DNA from 3 places in the Serratia sp. 2723 genome. Region 2 is predicted to be linked to each of the others. Evidence: predicted binding sites of a transcription regulator. Region 2 holds the regulator's gene; each other region holds the start of a gene.
What was found. The regulator Fur, encoded in region 2, represses iron uptake genes when iron is present. The targets are predictions, from matches to a motif close to ATAATAATGAGAACNACTATCAA.
Positions count from the first base shown of each region.

Region 1: exbB (tol-pal system-associated acyl-CoA thioesterase) is a predicted target of Fur. The motif match lies at 1,981-2,003, and genes of this name have one in related genera.
Region 3: fhuA (ferrichrome porin FhuA) is a predicted target of Fur. The motif match lies at 3,914-3,936, and genes of this name have one in related genera.

Region 1 covers NZ_JBNDIN010000002.1:319,475-325,545, reverse strand. Annotated here, with positions in the region: gene ABIE29_RS04145 (LysR substrate-binding domain-containing protein) at 7-912, shown strand; gene ABIE29_RS04140 (DedA family protein) at 927-1,583, opposite strand; gene exbB (tol-pal system-associated acyl-CoA thioesterase) at 2,073-3,065, shown strand; gene exbD (TonB system transport protein ExbD) at 3,069-3,491, shown strand; gene ABIE29_RS04125 (shikimate 5-dehydrogenase) at 3,548-4,366, opposite strand; gene abgT (p-aminobenzoyl-glutamate transporter) at 4,481-6,007, opposite strand.
Region 2 covers NZ_JBNDIN010000003.1:55,263-61,333, forward strand. Annotated here, with positions in the region: gene pgm (phosphoglucomutase (alpha-D-glucose-1,6-bisphosphate-dependent)) at 1-620, opposite strand, end outside; gene seqA (replication initiation negative regulator SeqA) at 700-1,242, opposite strand; gene ybfF (esterase) at 1,483-2,265, shown strand; gene ybfE (LexA regulated protein) at 2,513-2,800, shown strand; gene fldA (flavodoxin FldA) at 3,004-3,543, shown strand; gene fur (ferric iron uptake transcriptional regulator) at 3,853-4,299, shown strand; gene ABIE29_RS05170 (beta-N-acetylhexosaminidase) at 4,444-6,071, opposite strand, start outside.
Region 3 covers NZ_JBNDIN010000002.1:117,599-123,669, reverse strand. Annotated here, with positions in the region: gene ABIE29_RS03355 (hypothetical protein) at 1-595, shown strand, start outside; gene mrcB (bifunctional glycosyl transferase/transpeptidase) at 1,210-3,711, shown strand; gene fhuA (ferrichrome porin FhuA) at 3,968-6,071, shown strand, end outside.

The sequences.
Region 1 (6,071 bases), on a different contig from region 2:
CAAGTGATGAGTGACCGATTAAGCGGCATTTCGGTATTGGTCAGCGTGGTGGAGGCGGGCAGTTTTGCGCTGGCGGCCAACAGGTTGCATCTCTCCCGCTCGGCGGTGGGCAAAACTATCGCCCGGTTGGAGCAACGGTTGGGCGTACGCCTGTTTCACCGCACCACCCGCAGCCTGAACCTGACTGACGATGGCGCGCTGTTCTATGAGCGTTGTTTACGGGCGTTGGAAGAGATCCGCGTCGCAGAGAACCTGCTGGAAAGCGGTAAGCGGCAGGTCAGTGGCCGGTTACGGGTCTCGATGCCAGTGCTGATTGGCCGCCTGTGTATCGCGCCGGTGCTTACCGCATTGTCGCGTGAGCATCCAGGATTGGAACTCGATCTGTCATTCAGCGATCGGGTGGTGGATTTGGTCGAGGAAGGATTCGATCTTGCGGTGCGTAACGGCCCATTGCCGGACAGCGCCGGGTTGGTGGCGAGAAGGCTAGGGGATAACCGCATGACCCTGTGTGCCTCGCCGGATTATCTGGCTCGCTGTAGTACGCCAGGAAGCGTTGAGGAACTACCTCTGCACGATGCCATCGCTTATCGCCACGCCGCAATGACACGTAGCTGGTTGATCCCGCAGGCAGACGGAACAACGCGAGAAGTGATGCCGAAGCCCCGCTTGTTGATGGACGATCTGCAGGCGATTGCCGACGCGGCGGTGGCCGGGTTTGGCATCGCCTGGCTACCATGTTGGTTAATCCGTGATGCCTTGCAAGAAGGCCGATTGCAGCAGGTGTTGGGGGACGTACCGGGGAAAGATTTTGAGGTGCATGCCGTCTGGCCGCTCACGCCACATTTACCCTTGAAAGTACGGCTGGCGGTGGATGCGCTGGTCAGCCACCTGCCCGCCAGGATGACGCTATAGTCGCGCCACCCGGTTCAGGAGGCGCGTTTTTTCCGCCAAACGACCAGCATCACGCCCAGCAGCCCAACGACCAACAGCACCATTGGCAGGATCATCAGCCCCGCCATCACCTGATCTTCGTGGCGTTTAACCAGCGGGATTTGGCTAAAGGCATAGCCCAGCGTGACCACCGAACTTACCCACAGCAAGCCGCTGAGCCAGTTAAAAATTTGAAAACGGGCACTATTGAGGCCCGAGATACCGGCCATGGTAGGCAACAGGGTGCGTACAAACGCCAGGAAACGGCCAATCAGCAGAGCGACCAGGCCGTGGCGGTTAAACAGCATGTACGCGCGTTGGTGGTATTGGGCCGGTAGCTGTAACAACCAGCCTTTCACCACCGAGGTATGGCCAAGCCATCGCCCTTGCAGATAGCTGAGCCAACAGCCAAGGCTGGCGGCGACCGTCAGAATAATCAGCGTGGGGATAAAGTTCATCACGCCTTTGGCGATCAAGGCACCGGCCAACAGCAGTAAGCTATCTCCAGGCAGGAAGGAGGCGGGCAACAAACCGTTTTCCAAAAACAAGGTGGTAAAAAGGACGGCATAAACCACCCAAATCACGCTGGGATCGGCAAGTGCAGTAAAGTCTTGCGTCCACAGTGCGTGAACAATCTCTCTTAATACATCCATTCTTTATCCTGGGGTGCCTGGGCTGACTTTCTATAGGCTACCGTGCTGTTATAGCCATGCTCGCCGGTAAATTTAGGCCACACACGGCAGTGAGGCCCTAGAGCACCATGTAGTGTACCGCTATTAGCTTAAGCGGACATTAAACAGAGCATGGAAAATGTGGCAAAGGCTGTAAAACTCGGAAAAAGTATAGGCGACCGTCGGTATGGCCAAGTAAAAACGCCGTAAAACCTCCTGCCTTACTGTGTGATTTTATGGCCTGTTGGGGTAAAAATCAGCAGTTTGAGTGATGGTTTTGTTAGCATCATGGGTAGGTAATGTTATGCCAGACGACGCGCAAACCCTGATAGTGACTGGGGTTGTATCATTTTTTGCTCATCGATGCGTAATTCTTCAAATAATAATGATAACTACTATCAATCCCTGATTGGTTTGATATGATCGCACGCTGAATTCTTCCTTAAATGTTGAAATGGGTGGAGGCACAGCGTGAAAACGGCTGGCAAAATGACAAATCTAAGTGCTCAGGGCGCAGGCCGTGGGCAATGGGGCGCATTAGGGCGCAGTGTGATCGCCTCACTGGTATTGGTAGTGGGGTTGGTGGGCAACGCTCAGGCGGCTCCGGCTACTGCACCAGCCGTTGCGCAAAGCGTTGCTGCGGCGACGACACCGGCCGCACCAGCAGCAGTAACTCCAGTGGTGGGTACCCCGGAGAATATCGCCCCGGTTAATCCTGAACCGACCATCCAACCGCCCGAAACGCGTGGCATGGACCTTTCCGTCTGGGGCATGTATCAACACGCTGATATCGTGGTGAAAATCGTGATGATTGGCCTGGTGCTGGCGTCTATCGTCACCTGGACCATTCTGTTTGCCAAAGGCAGTGAGCTGTTTCGTTCCAAGCGCCGTCTGCGTCGTGAGCAGTTGGCACTGGCCGACGTGCGTTCGCTGGACGATGCCTCCGAACTGGCGCAAAGCTTCTCGCAAGAGAGCATCAGTGCGGTACTGCTGCAAGATGCGCAGAACGAACTGGAGTTGTCGGCGGCCTCTAATGACAACAACGGCATTAAAGAGCGTACCGGTTTCCGTCTGGAACGCCGCGTAGCGGCCTACGGGCGTCAGTTGGGGCGCGGCAATGGCTTCCTGGCCACCATCGGTGCCATTTCACCGTTTGTCGGCCTGTTCGGCACCGTATGGGGCATCATGAACAGCTTTATCGGCATTGCCCATTCGCAAACCACCAACCTGGCGGTCGTTGCCCCGGGCATTGCGGAAGCCCTGTTGGCCACCGCTCTTGGTCTGGTTGCGGCCATCCCGGCGGTAGTGATCTACAACATTTTTGCTCGCGTTATTGGCGGCCACCGTGCTCAGGTGGGTGATGTGGCGGCACAGGTGCTGCTGCTGTTGGGCCGCGATCTGGATCTGGCGGCCTCGGCCGATGCCAAACGTTCGCAGCATGCGCACCAGCTGCGGGTGGGGTGAGTTATGGCGATGCGCTTAAATGAAGATCTGGACGACAGCGGCGAACTGCATGAAATCAACGTGACGCCGTTTATCGACGTCATGCTGGTGCTGTTGATCATCTTTATGGTGGCTGCGCCGCTGGCAACGGTAGATATTCGTGTCGATCTGCCCGCTTCTTCCGCTAAACCGCAGCCGCGTCCGGAAAAACCGGTGTTCCTGTCGGTGAAGGCAGACAAGCAGCTGTACGTGGGTGATGAGCCGGTGACGGCGGAACAACTGACGTCGGTGCTGGATCAACGTACGCAGGCGAATAAAGAAACCACCATCTTCTTCCAGGCGGACAAGACCGTAGATTATGAAACGCTGATGAGCGTGATGGATACGCTACGCAAAGCCGGCTACCTGAAAGTAGGGCTGGTGGGTATGGAAGGCGTGGCCAAGTAATCCACCCGGCCATTTCCTCTTCTTCGGGTTGTCTAACTCGAAGAAGAGGGCGCTATTTAGCCACGTGCATGTGCCGCAGCGCGGGTGATTTGCTCATCGGTGGGGCGCACGCCGGTGTACAACACAAACTGTTCCAATGCCTGTAGAGCGATCACTTCGGCTCCAGTTACTACCTGCAAACCCTGTTCACGGGCATGGCGGATCAGCGGGGTTTCTGCCGGTAAAGCCACCACGTCGAAGGCGATCTTGGCAGCCTTGATGGTGGCCGGTTCAAAGGACAACTGCTCGGCTTCGCTTCCGCCCGCCATGCCGATTGGCGTGACGTTAATCACCATCTCAACCTGTAAATCTCCGACCTCTGGTTGCCACTGATAGCCATACTGTGCTGCCAGCGCCTGGCCCGTCTGTGGGTTGCGCGCAATGATATAACCCTTCTTGAACCCGGCATCGCGCAGGGCGGCGGTCACCGCTTTGGCCATACCGCCGCTGCCACGCAGGGCAAACGAGGTGGCAGGGGGGATCTGGTATTTCGCCAGCAGTTTGGCGATGGCGATATAGTCGGTGTTATAGGCCCGCAAGAAGCCGTCGTCGTTGACGATGGTATTGACCGACTCAATCGCCGTGGCAGATGCATCCAGCTCATCAAGGAACGGAATACAGCTTTCCTTGAACGGCATGGAAACCGCACAACCGCGAATGCCCAAAGCGCGCACGCCGCCGACCGCTGCCTGAATATCTTTGGTAGTGAATGCCTTATAGATGTAGTTCAGATCCAGTTCCTGATACAGATAGTTGTGGAAACGGGTGCCGAAATTACCTGGCCGACCGGCCAGTGACATACACAGCTGAGTATCTTTGTTGATTTCACGACTCATGACGGCCCTTAGCTCATTGAAAGAAATGTCCCCACTGGCTGACAAGCACCCGGCGGGGATAATCGGTTCAGCTTACGTCAAAAGGCAGGTTATCCAGTACAAAACATTTTCCCCTTACCCCATTTTCGGGTAGACCCCTGGCCCGATAGGCAGCCCCAGCACGTACCACACCACCAGCAGCAGAGTCCAGACGGCGAAGAACACCAGCGGATAGGGCATGATCAGCACGTAGTAGGTGCCGAGTTTGGCGTTTTTCAGGTAGCGTTGCAGAAAACCAAGGAATAACGGCAGGAATGGCGACATCGGTGCCAGCGGCAGCACGGATGAATCGGCGATGCGGAAGATCATCTGGGCGAAGGCCGGGTGAAAGCCCAACAGCATAAACATTGGCACGAAGATCGGTGCCAGGATCGACCAGATGGCGGAGCCGCTGGCAATAAACATGCAGAGGAAAGCAGACAGGAACATCAGACCGAGGAACGCCGGTGCGCCGCTCATTCCGGCCGCCTCCAGCAGATCCGTCAGGCCGATGGCCATAAACTTGCCCATGTTGCTCCAGTTGAAGAACGCCACAAACTGCGACAGCGGGAACACCATGACGATAAAGCCCGCCATATTCTTCATCGGCTCGACTAGCTGGTTGGGGATATCGTCCGGGCGTCGGATGGTCTTGGTGACGACGCCGTAAGTGATGGCGACGGTGAAGAAGAACAGGATGATGATCGGCACAATGCCTTTAATAAAGGGGGAAGGGATCACCGAGCCGGTTTGTGGATCGCGCAGTGGGGCACCTTCCGGCACTACCAGCGCGGCCATCACGGCGATAAACACCAGCGCGGCAATACCGCTCATCATCAGGCCACGGTTTTGTAATGGGGTGAGTACCTCGAGCTTGTCTCCGGCGGTGCCTTGCCATTTTGGCAGCCGTGGCTCAATGTACTTATCCGTTAGTAACGCGCCGGTAATGGTCAACACGATCACCGAGGTGGCCATAAAGTACCAGTTGTCGATCACGCTGACGTGGATCGCGCCATCAACCGCTTTGGCCGCTTCGGTACTGATACCGGAAAGCAGCACGTCGGTGGTGACAATCAGCAGGTTGGCGGTAAAACCCGAGCCGACACCGGCGATCGCCGCTAGTAGTCCGGCAATGGGGTTACGCCCGACAGCCAGAAAGATCAACGCCCCCAGCGGTGGCATCACCACCAGTGCGGCATCGGAGGAGATATGGCTGAAGAAGGCGATAAACAGCACCATATAGCTGGCATAGCCAGCGCTGACGTGCGAGGCCATTTTGTACATCAGTGCCTGCAACAGGCCGACCTTTTCCGCCAGACCGGCACCGATCACCAGCGCCAGGATCGCCCCCAATGGCGCAAAGCCGCTGAAGTTGTGGATGATGTTGGGGAGGATCCACTGTATTCCCTCTACGCTCAGCAGATTCTTTACCTGGATCATTTCCCCGCTAGCCGGGTTTTTCACCGCCAGACCTAACCAGGAAATGAGCGCGGTGGCGAGCATTAACACCGCGATTAAATACACAAATAACAGGAAGGGGTTGGGAATTTTATTGCCGATGCGTTCTACCCAGTACAAAATACGCCCGGGGCTTTTATTGGCGGATGAAGCTATCTCACTCATGATGTTACCCTCTTGTCCGTAATCAGATTTTTATAGTTTTATGGATCGCTATGGGGTTCTGGCT
Region 2 (6,071 bases):
AGATCCTGAGCATGCAGATGGCCGCCGTTCCAGGCTTTATCCAGCGATTGACGCTGCACGCCCTGCAGCTTGAGGCTCAGCAGTTCGTTGGCACGCTTTTCAATCACGGATGTCAGATTGGTATCGGCTGGGCCACCGTTTGGCGGGTTATATTTGATACCGCCGTCTTCAGGTGGGTTATGCGAAGGCGTAATCACGATGCCGTCTGCCTGTGCGCCCCCTTTGCGATTGAAGCACAAGATTGCGTGTGACACGGCAGGGGTTGGTGTAAAGCCGTTGTTTTGCTGCACCACCACGTCAACGCCGTTGGCGGTCAGCACTTCCAGCACGGAAATAAAGGCGGGTTCGGACAGCGCATGGGTGTCTTTACCCACGTAGCAAGGGCCAGTGGTGCCCTGTTGACGACGCACTTCGGCAATGGCCTGAGCGATCGCCAGGATATGTGCTTCGTTAAAGCTCTGACGAAGCGCGCTGCCACGATGCCCTGAGGTACCGAATTTCACCGCGTGTGCAGCATTACCGGCCTCTGGTTGCAGTACATAGTACTGCGACGTCAGCTGGGCTACGTTGATCAAATCACTTTGCTGAGCGGGTTGCCCGGCACGTGGGTCATTCGCCATCGACTACTCCCTAAAATGCCAGTACTGTGGCCGGGCAATGAGTCGCTTACGGCCACCGTGACGGGCTCTGTTCGCTAAATTAGACGGTACCGCAAACTTTCTCGATCAGCTCCGCCGGGAACTGCATGGCCTGCATGATGTGTTCGATCATGCTGCGTTTGCGGCCGGTGTTGGTATTGGTGATCACCCAGTAAGGCGTACCTGGCACGTGCTTGGGCTTGGTATGCGTCCCGTTGGCCAACAGCGTTTGCTGATCGCCAGCAAAATAGGTACGGGTACGACCATGCAACAAATCCGTTGCCGCGGCAAACCCCGCCGCATCAAGGGTGTACAAGGTGGAAAGTACCAGCATAAAACGATTTACAGCTTTGCTCTGCTCGGCATATTCGTCCGACAGCAGCAGTTCGCGCACGGCACGTACGCGATCGCGCGGCCGCTGTGCAGCAATGGCAACCGCTGACGGCTCGGCCTGCCCACCGGCAACCACAGGGGCCGTGCGCACAGGTTGGCCTGCGGTAAACTTCAACATACGCCGTAAAATATCAGACGCACTTTCACCAATATGTTGCGTGTGGCTGGCAATATAGCGGTAAAGTTCTTCGTCGACTTCAATAGTTTTCATCTTTATCCAGTACGTTTTTTCTACTTATGAACCTGAAGCCAGCTCGTGCATTCAAGCCATGGGATTATAAGGTTAAAAGCGCGGGAGCGAACACCACAATGTTGCCCCAAACGGCAAAAGCAGACAATTGCCTACCGTCTTGGCCGCCAGCTATTCACCATACCATGAAATAACAGCAAAATTGCGCGAGCAAACCAATATCTCTGCAATCATGATAACCTAACTAAATGTTATCAAGTCATGAACTTTGCCATGAAATTACATTATCAATTACTGGCCTCAGAGGCCGCCACACCCGCGACCTTGCCAATCGTCCTGATCCACGGTCTGTTCGGTAATCTGGATAACCTGGGCGTGCTGGCCCGCGATCTGAACCAACAGCATACGGTGATCAAGGTCGATCTGCGCAATCACGGGCTGTCACCGCGCGCAGCGGAGATGACCTACCCGGCGATGGCACAGGATCTGTTAACGCTGTTAGACGACTTGCAAATCGAGCGAGCCATCGTGATCGGTCACTCGATGGGCGGCAAAGCGGCGATGGCGTTGACCGCACTAGCCCCAGAGCGGATTGAACGGCTGGTGGCGATCGATATCGCCCCGGTGGATTACGACACTCGCCGCCATGACCAGATCTTTACCGCACTGCAAGCCGTCACCGATGCGGGTATCACCCAGCGTCAGCAGGCTGCGCAGCTCATGCGGGCCACGCTGGATGAGGAAGGTGTGATCCAGTTTCTGTTGAAATCTTTCCATGCCGGCAGTTGGCGGTTCAACCTGCCGGTGTTGATCGAGCAATATGAGAATATTATCGGCTGGAAAGAGGTTCCCCCCTGGCCACACCCGACGCTGTTTATCCGTGGTGGTCTCTCGCCTTACGTACAGGATAGCTACCGCGATGACATCGCCCGTCAGTTCCCGCAGGCTCGCGCCTATGTGGTTGCAGGCTCCGGCCACTGGGTCCATGCAGAGAAACCGGACGCCGTATTACGGGCAATCCACCGTTTTATTGACCAACCGTGAGCTTAAATGGCGAAAAAACGCGCTAGACAGAATAGCTTAGCGCGTTTGTGGCTAAGTTAGGCATTGTCGTTGCTCCATCTGCTGGGGTAATATGGCGCGCTATAATTTTGCCACCCTGTCCAGGTGTGAAGCTGCGCTTGGCTGGGGGCGAATTTGGGTTAGGGTTTATTGGCCCGAATTGTGTAAATCAAACCGTCAGGAAGCGTAAACCGCTTTTTGATGCAAACTCCCTTGCAGTAGCGCAACAATGGCAAAAGAACAAACGGATCGCACGACGCTGGATTTGTTCGCAGATGAACGCCGTCCAGGGCGCCCGAAAACCAACCCGCTTTCCCGTGATGAACAGCTTAGAATTAATAAGCGCAATCAGCTACGACGGGACAAAGTGCGTGGATTACGGCGTGTGGAGCTGAAAATCAACGCAGACGCGGTAGATGCTCTGAACAAACTGGCCGACCAGCGCAATATCAGCCGCAGCGAATTGATCGAACAAATGCTGTTGGCCCAACTGGCGGAAGAACAGCCAGAACACTGATCTCTGCTGCCGCACGCGCGGCACGGCGTTAAGGATGACGCCAGATCGGTTCCACCTCCGCTGAGGCATCGCATAAACGCGATAAAACCTCAGGGCAAATTTCTGGCATGATACGCATTTACGGCTGAGCAAGCCTTCCCTTGGCAGCGCCTCAGGCCGCGTTTACGCAATACATTCATTTGAATTAAAAGGTTATTCTCACTATGGCTCATGTAGGCATTTTCTTTGGCAGCGACACTGGCAATACCGAAAACATTGCCAAGATGATCCAAAAGACGCTTCAGCAAAAATTCGGCAACGACGTGGCAGAAATCCACGACATCGCCAAAAGCAGTAAAGAAGATCTGGCAGCGTTTGACATCCTGCTGCTCGGTATCCCAACCTGGTACTACGGCGAAGCACAGTGCGACTGGGATGATTTCTTCCCGACGCTGGAAGATATCGACTTTAACGGCAAGCTGGTAGCGCTGTTTGGCTGTGGCGATCAGGAAGACTACGCGGAATATTTCTGCGATGCGATGGGCACCATCCGCGACATCATTGAACCACGCGGTGCGGCCATCGTCGGCCATTGGCCAACCAAAGGCTACCATTTCGAAGCCTCCAAGGGTCTGGCAGATGACGATCACTTTATCGGGCTGGCCATTGACGAAGATCGTCAACCTGAGCTGACCAACGAACGCGTAGACGCCTGGGTCAAGCAAATCAGTGAAGAGCTGAGCCTGGCCGAGATCGTCGGCTAAGCTCTGAACATATTGTAGGGGCGCCGTATACTGCGCCCTTCTGTTATCGGCATCACGGATTAGAGCAATAGAAGCTACAAGTTTGTAACTTCCTGCCTCGCCACGGTAGACTAAGACATCGGTTTATCCCATCCATCAAAGCTTTGCATGATTACCCTGTAAAAGTGCAAAGATATGTTTGTTAACAACCGGCGGTTTCTATTTGCAGCAACCGGTTCTATAATGAGACGCGATTAACGCTTTGTGCCGACCGATGCCATAGGCGAGAACGCCTCAACTTGATTAGCATAGTAACAGGACTGAATCCGCATGACTGATAACAACTCCGCATTGAAGAAGGCTGGCTTAAAAGTCACTCTTCCGCGACTCAAAATCCTGGAAGTCTTGCAGGATCCGGCATGCCATCACGTCAGTGCGGAAGATCTGTACAAAAAACTGATAGATATGGGCGAAGAAATTGGCCTGGCCACGGTATACCGCGTGCTGAACCAGTTTGACGACGCAGGTATTGTGACACGCCACAATTTTGAAGGCGGCAAGTCGGTATTCGAACTGACTCAGCAACACCACCACGATCACCTGATTTGCCTGGACTGCGGCAAAGTGATCGAGTTCAGCGACGAATCCATCGAAGTGCGTCAGCGCGATATCGCCAAGCAACACGGTATCAAGCTCACCAACCACAGCCTGTACCTGTACGGCCACTGTGAAACCGGCGATTGCCGCGAGAACGAAGCGCTGCACGACAAGAATTGATTCTGGCCCGCGCCAGAACGCGAAAACCGCCTACATGGCGGTTTTTTTATGCCCGGATGACAGAGAAAAAAATCCCCGGACAGGCCCGGGGAAAAATATCCACTCAATGATCACTATTGCAGTTTGCTCTCACCTCGCACTATTTTACGCTTTCACCGGTTCGGCGCGGCTGAAGCGTTTGCCGTCCGGGCTGATTGCACGGATTTGCACGTCACCCGCTACCGCAGGGCGCGCTTTATCGTCATAGCGCTGCCACTGTTTGCCGCCGTCGGTGGAATATTCAATCCCCAAACCTGGCAGAGAAATATTCGCTTCCAACTGACCACCGACGATACGTGCACCTGGAACCGGCAGGCGATAGCTCACGCCCGCTTTATCCATCTTGGCCAGCTCACGTTGACCAATCAGGTTAGCAAAGCGCAGCCAGTCCTGGTCCAGGGTTTTGGTATCGACCTGGTGGGTTTCGCCACCTTTGTACTCACGGCCAGCTTTGTAATCCTGCTCCCAGCTGGCGCGGTGCCATGCACGCTCTGCAAGCGACACTGCACGTGGGTAAATCATGTATTCCATCTGCTGGTCGGTACGCACGACTTCGCTCCACAGTTGTGCGGAAAGACCATATGCGCCCGGCCATGGTTTGTCGCTCTTGGCGGTGAAGTGGTTACCGTCACGGTCAACCGAGGTTTCGGCGTTCTGCGGCAGGTTGTTCGGCGCAAAGCTGAAGATCTTCTGCTCGTCGCTGAAGCGGGTGCCCCAGTAATAACCGTGTTCGTCCGGGCTGACTTCATATGGGAAGTCCATATAGACGTAGTCCGGGTTAGAGATCACCACGTCATAACCCTTGTTCGCCCAGTCGTTAGCCGAGTCGAAACCACCCCAGTACAGGGTATCCCAGAAGTTCACCGCCACATGCTTGGTCGCAAAGGCCTTCGAGTCTTTGGCATCTTTCAGGCCGTCCTGCCACGCCTGCATTCTGTCAATGCCGTGCGCTTTCACCAACTGGCTGACTTCCAGACCGAAGTAGCTTGGCAGGTGTTCCATATCTGCCACCTTGCCGTCTTTGATGATGGCCTGGCAAACCTGCGACTTGGCCCACGGCTTGTCTTCTTTGCTCAGATCGAGGATACCCTTGCCCGCTTCCGGTTTTTTCACGTCGGTATAGCCAGCACCCAGACGGATGTTCTTCGCTTCGTCCCCACCAAAGTGCCAGGTTTTCAGCGGTTGGCCGGCCTCTTTGTGCATCTGGGCCACTTCACCAATCACTTTGTCCACAAAGCTCTTGGACGAATCCAGGCATGGGTTCAGGTAGCTCTGGCGGTTGAAGTACTGCACCGAGGTGGTATTGGAGGTATCGGTCGGATCCACCAGGCGGAACTCGTTAGCCTCTTTCTCTTTCCCTTCGGCAAGCAGTTTCTTGTAGCGAGCTTCCATGGAAATAATCGCTGCACGAGCGTGCGCTGGCATGTCGATCTCAGGGATCACTTCAATCTGGCGCGCCTGAGCATATTTAACGATGTCGATATAGTCCTGACGGGAGAAGAAACCACCGTGCGGTGCCGGGCCAGAGCCATATTGCGGCATCAGGCAGGTGGTTTCACTCAGGTCATGGCAACGCTGGCCGCCCACTTCGGTCAACTCTGGCAGGCCAGGGATCTCAATACGCCAACCTTCATCATCCGTCAGGTGGAAGTGGAATTTGTTCAGCTTGTAGGCTGCCATCTGATCCAGCAGGCGCAATACGGCGTCTTTTTGGTGGAAGTTACGCGCCACGT
Region 3 (6,071 bases), on a different contig from region 2:
CGAGCATTACGAATCGATCAATCATTCAAGAAAAGAATATTACGACAGGGTCTTTGGCGAAAATGCGGCGGTGAAGTATCCGGCTAGTACGGGTATTGGCATGGATAACCGCGATATTGTGATCACCGCTCTGGCTTATAGAAAGCGCCCGTTTGAAGATATCTCCCCTGTCGAGAATCTGGCGCAAACTGAAGCGTGGCATTATCCATCTCATTTGGCGAAAGTACCTCCTACTTTTTCGCGGGCCTACCGCATTAGCACCCCGTCGGGAACGCTCTCTTTAATCTCAGGAACGGCAAGTATCATTGGAGCCGAGACTGTGCATATCGGCGACGTTCAGGCACAGACTGAAGTAACGATTGACAATCTTGAACGTGTTGTTGCCAGTTGCGTCCAGCAGACTGGTATCGTTGAACCGCTTTCATTCGTTATTCACTATGTTTGCTATGTCAAAAATCCGGAGGACCTGGAAACGGTTCGACAGGTATGCAATAGGAGATTGCCGATTTCGGCGAATCGGATCTTTGTCAAGGCCGATGTCTGCAGAGACAACTTGCTGGTAGAAATTGAAGCTGTGACCTACGAGGCTCAATAAGGCACGTAGCTGAGGCGCATTGGTTTCATACGGTGCGCCAAACTTCATATTTGAAATAATCCTGACCCTGAAATGCCTGCAATTAGACTATGTACGGATTTATTGCTTCGCTTGAATAAATCGTTCTAGCGGTGGCAACTCCTCCTCCTCCAACCGCAGTGTTGGTGACTCCACTCCATATGCGGCTCGTCTATGGGCCTCACTCGCTAGGGTACCGATATACTCTGCATTGAGATCTGTTCCTGACAGATTTGTCACCCAGTCACTTATTTAGTATAAGCTCCAAGGGATCCTTAGGTGAGCGCCTGGCTACAACTTGCAAGCCATGGGGTATAGGGTGGAGAATTCAGATGTTTCTTCTGTTCAGCCCGGTAACATAGGCACAGATTAAGCGACAAGATAACGAACCCGTCGTCTTTCAAGCTGCAGCGTTGTTACCTGCGCTATCACACCCCAGTCACTTACCCAAAAGTAAGCTCCTGGGGATGAGATAGCTTGTCGCGCTGTGCTGTACAGGGATGTATAAATGCTGCAAGCGCATGGATGTGCTGGAGCGGTCAGCTTGAAATCCATAGGGTATAGATAGAGTGCAGCAAGCGTGGAGAAGAACCGCAATGGCTGGGGATGACCGCGAGCCCATCGGGCGCAAAGGCAAACAATCAAAACGTAATCAGCCGCGTAAAGCGGCGCGTCGTCAACGTGACGACGATTACGAAGAAGACGAGTATCAGGATGAGTATGACGATGATGAGTACGATGACGACGAAGAGGAACAACGCATGCCGCCCAAGGTAAAAGCGAAGTCGCCGCGTAAAAAGCGCCGTTGGCTCGGCCTGCTGATAAAACTGTTCCTGGTGATTGCGGTGTTGCTGGCAATCTACGGTGTATATCTGGACTCCCAGATCCGTAGCCGCATCGATGGCAAGGTCTGGCAGTTACCGGCGGCGGTGTATGGCCGTATGGTTAACCTTGAGCCGGGAATGCCCTATAGCAAAAAGGAAATGGTCGCTCTGCTGGAAGGGATGCAATATCGCCAGGTCAGCCGCATGACCCGGCCAGGAGAGTTTACCGTGCAGGCCAACAGCATCGAGATGCTGCGCCGCCCGTTTGATTTCCCTGATGGCAAAGAAGGCCAGATCCACGCTCGTCTCGATTTCCAGAACAATGGCCTGACGAAAATCGTCAACATGGAAAATCAGCGTAACTTTGGCTTCTTCCGCCTCGATCCGCGCCTGATCACCATGCTGCAATCGCCGAATGGCGAGCAACGCCTGTTTGTGCCGCGCTCTGGTTTCCCGGATCTGCTGGTCGACACGCTGATCGCTACCGAAGACCGTCATTTCTACGAGCATGATGGTATCAGCTTCTACTCCATTGGCCGTGCGGTAGTGGCCAACCTGACCGCCGGGCGTGCGGTGCAGGGCGGCAGTACCTTGACTCAGCAACTGGTAAAAAACCTGTTCCTGACCAACGAGCGTTCGCTGTGGCGTAAGCTCAACGAAGCCTACATGGCCTTGCTGGTGGATTACCGTTATAGCAAAGACCGTATTCTGGAGCTGTATCTGAACGAGGTGTATCTCGGCCAGAGCGGCAGCGATCAGATCCGCGGTTTCCCGTTGGCCAGCCTGTACTACTTTGGTCGCCCGGTCGATGAACTGAGCCTGGATCAGCAGGCGCTGCTGGTGGGCATGGTGAAAGGGGCCTCGCTGTATAACCCTTGGCGTAACCCAACGTTGGCGCTGGAGCGTCGTAACCTGGTGCTCAAGCTGTTACAGAACCAGGGGGTGATCGACGCAGAGCTGTATAACATGTTGAGCGCTCGTCCGCTGGGCGTACAACCGAAAGGTGGGGTGATTTCACCACAGCCTGCGTTTATGCAACTGGTGCGTCAGGAGTTGCAGGCCAAGCTGGGTGACAAGGTTAACGATCTGTCCGGTGTGAAGATCTTCACTACGCTGGATCCGGTTTCACAGGATGCGGCCGAGAAGGCGGTGGAAGACGGTATCCCGGCGCTGCGTGCCGCGCGCCATCTCAAAGATCTGGAAGCGGCGATGGTGATTGTCGATCGCTTTACCGGTGAAGTACGTGCCATGGTGGGCGGTGCCGATCCTCAGTTTGCCGGCTTTAACCGTGCGTTGCAGGCGCGCCGTCTGGTGGGGTCATTGGCCAAGCCGCCAACCTATCTGACCGCGTTGTCGGAACCGGATAAGTATCGGCTCAATACCTGGCTGGCCGATCAGCCACTGTCGATCAAACTGTCTAATGGCAGTTCGTGGCAACCAAACAACTACGATCGCCAGTTCCGTGGCCGGGTGATGCTGGTGGATGCGTTGGCCAATTCGCTCAACGTGCCAACGGTCAACCTGGGGATGTCGGTGGGGCTGGATCAGATCAGCGCTACCCTGCAAAAGTTGGGTATTCCTAAATCGGCGATCACCCCGGTGCCTTCCATGTTGCTGGGGGCCATCGGCCTGACGCCAATGGAAGTGGCGCAGGAATACCAGACCATCGCCAGCGGGGGCAACCGTGCGCCACTGTCTGCGGTGCGTTCGGTGATTGCCGAAGATGGCACCGCGTTGTATCAGAGCTTCCCTCAGGCGGAGCGTATGGTGCCAGCACAGGCGGCTTACCTGACCTTGTATGCCATGCAGCAGGGTGTGGCACGCGGGACTTCCCGTTCGCTGTCGGTCAAGTTCCCCAATTACAATCTGGCCGCTAAAACCGGTACCACTAACGATCTGCGTGACAGTTGGTTTGCCGGTATCGACGGCAAGGAAGTGGCGATTGCCTGGGTAGGGCGTGACAATAACGGCCCAGCCAAGCTGACCGGTGCCAACGGTGCCTTGACGCTGTATCGTCGCTATCTGGAAAACCAGACGCCGCTGGTACTGAAGCTGCAACAACCTGAAGGCATTAGCCAGATGGGCATTGATTCTGCCGGTAACTTTATCTGTGGAGGCAGCAGTTGGCGCACCATCCCGGTTTGGACGGAGAACCCGCAGGGGCTATGCCAGGCGAGCCAGGCAGCACAGCAGCAAACTCAACAGCAGCAGGCTGGTGAGCAGAAAGATGCCGATGGCGTTGCTGGCTGGATAAAAGATATGTTTGGCAAATAAATCCCAGCCGTTATGTTAAGCATATTTATCATTTGATTTTACTGTGTTATCAAGCCCGTAGCGTTCTGTTACGGGCTTTACTTTCTTTAACGTCTATTTTATTTCCACTCGGTTAACCTGGTTACCAGGCCAATCCCATAGCCTTTTTACGGCTGAAATACGCTTGCAGTTCAGTTAGCCTTCTGCATAAAATGCCGCGCTTATAATAATTATTCTCGTTCACATTCGTTATCACACCACACCAGAGAAATCAGACATGCCGACCAAGCGTCACTCCCCATCACCGGCCAAATCAGGCTTGTTCCCCGTAAGCGTTTTGGCTGCCACGATTGCGGCTACGCTAACCTTGCCCGCGGTTGCAGCTCAGACGACTGCTGCCGCGGATGCCGATACCATAACGGTGGTAGGGGGCGGTAGCGGAGGTACTTCACAGGAAAGCGCCTGGGGCCCGGTTGGCACCATCGTGGCGAAACGCAGCGCGACCGGCACCAAAACCGATACGCCGTTGGTGAAGACTCCTCAATCGGTGTCGGTGGTCACGCGTGAACAGATGGACGTGATGCAGCCTTCCTCGGTGAAAGAGGCGTTAGGCTTCACTCCTGGTGTGATGGTGGGCAGCCGTGGCAGCTCCAACGTCTATGATGCGGTTTATATTCGTGGTTTTGGCTCGGTCAACCAGAATATCTATCTGGACGGTTTGAAGCTGCAAGGCGACTATTTTAACGAAGCCGTGATCGATCCTTATTTCCTTGAGCGGGCCGAAGTGCTGCGCGGGCCTTCTTCCGTGCTTTACGGTAAAAGCAGCCCGGGTGGGATTGTCTCGCTGATCAGCAAGCGCCCAACCACGGAGCCGCTGAAAGAAATCCAATTTAAAATGGGCACAGATAATCTGTTCCAGACCGGTTTTGATTTCAGCAATGCATTGGATGATGACGGCAAGTATTCCTTCCGCCTGACCGGGTTGGTGAAAGATGCTGACGCTCAGCAGGAGATGGCCAAGGAAAAACGCTATACCATTGCGCCTTCATTCAGCTGGCAGCCCGATGAGCATACCAACCTGACGCTGTATTCTTACCTGCAAAACGATCCTAACCTCGGCTACTACGGTTGGTTGCCGATGCAGGGAACGGTGGTCAACGCGCCTTATGGCAAGCTACCAACCAGCTTCAACGAAGGTGAAAAGAGTAACTTCTATTCGCGCCAGACGCGCATGTTTGGTTACAGCTTCTCTCATGATTTCGATGATACCTGGACTGTGCGCCAGAACCTGCGTTATATGCAACTGCATACCAACCAGAACAATATCTATGGCACCGGGGTCAACGCCGACAACACCACTCTCAACCGCAACTATATCGCTTCGGATGAGCGCCTGAATAACTTCAGCGTTGATACTCAGGGCCAGGCCAGGTTTGCTACTGGCCGTGTAGATCATACGCTGCTGGCTGGCGTAGATTTTATGCGCATGAGTAACGATATTCAGGGCGGCTGGGGCGTTGCGGCTCCTCTGGATCTGGCTAACCCGCAGTTCGGCAATGACAGCAGAGGATCGTTAAACCCAACCAGTAAGGTCAATGGCCAACGGCAGGTGGGTATTTATCTGCAGGAACAGGCCGAGTGGAACCAATGGATCCTGACTGCCGGTACGCGCTATGACTGGGCTAAGAGCACCGTTGAGGATCGCACCGACATGGCTACGATCCCCTTCAGCGAGCAGAAAGACCACCAGTCTACCAATCGCATCGGCCTGAACTATCTGTTCGATAACGGCATCTCGCCGTATGTCAGCTACGCGCAGTCCTTCGAGCCGAACGTGGGCGCAGGTTATGACGGCAAAGCCTTCGTTCCTTCCAAAGGCGAACAGTATGAAGCTGGCGTGAAATACATGCCGAAAGATCGCCCCGTCTCTGCCACCATTGCCATCTACCAACTGACCAAGTCAAATAACCTGGTCACGGATGTTGAGCATGCCGATAAAGGTTGGTTCCAGCAGCAAACCGGGGAGATCCGCTCTCGCGGCGTAGAGTTGGAAGGCAAAGCGGCGCTGACGGCTAACGTCAACCTGCTGGCGTCCTACACCTATACCGATGCCGAATACACCGCAGACACCACCAACCAGGGCAATACACCGGCGATCATTCCCAAGCATATGGCCTCGCTGTGGGGGGATTATACCTTCCATGAGACGGCGTTGAGTGGCCTGACGCTGGGCGCGGGTGTGCGCTATACCGGTTCAACCTATGGTGATGAAGCCAACACCTTCAAAGTGCCGGACTACACCGTGTGGAATACTGTGATCAAGTATGATTTGGCGCGCTTCGATCTGCCAGGCTCTTCCGTGGCACTTAACGTCAACAACC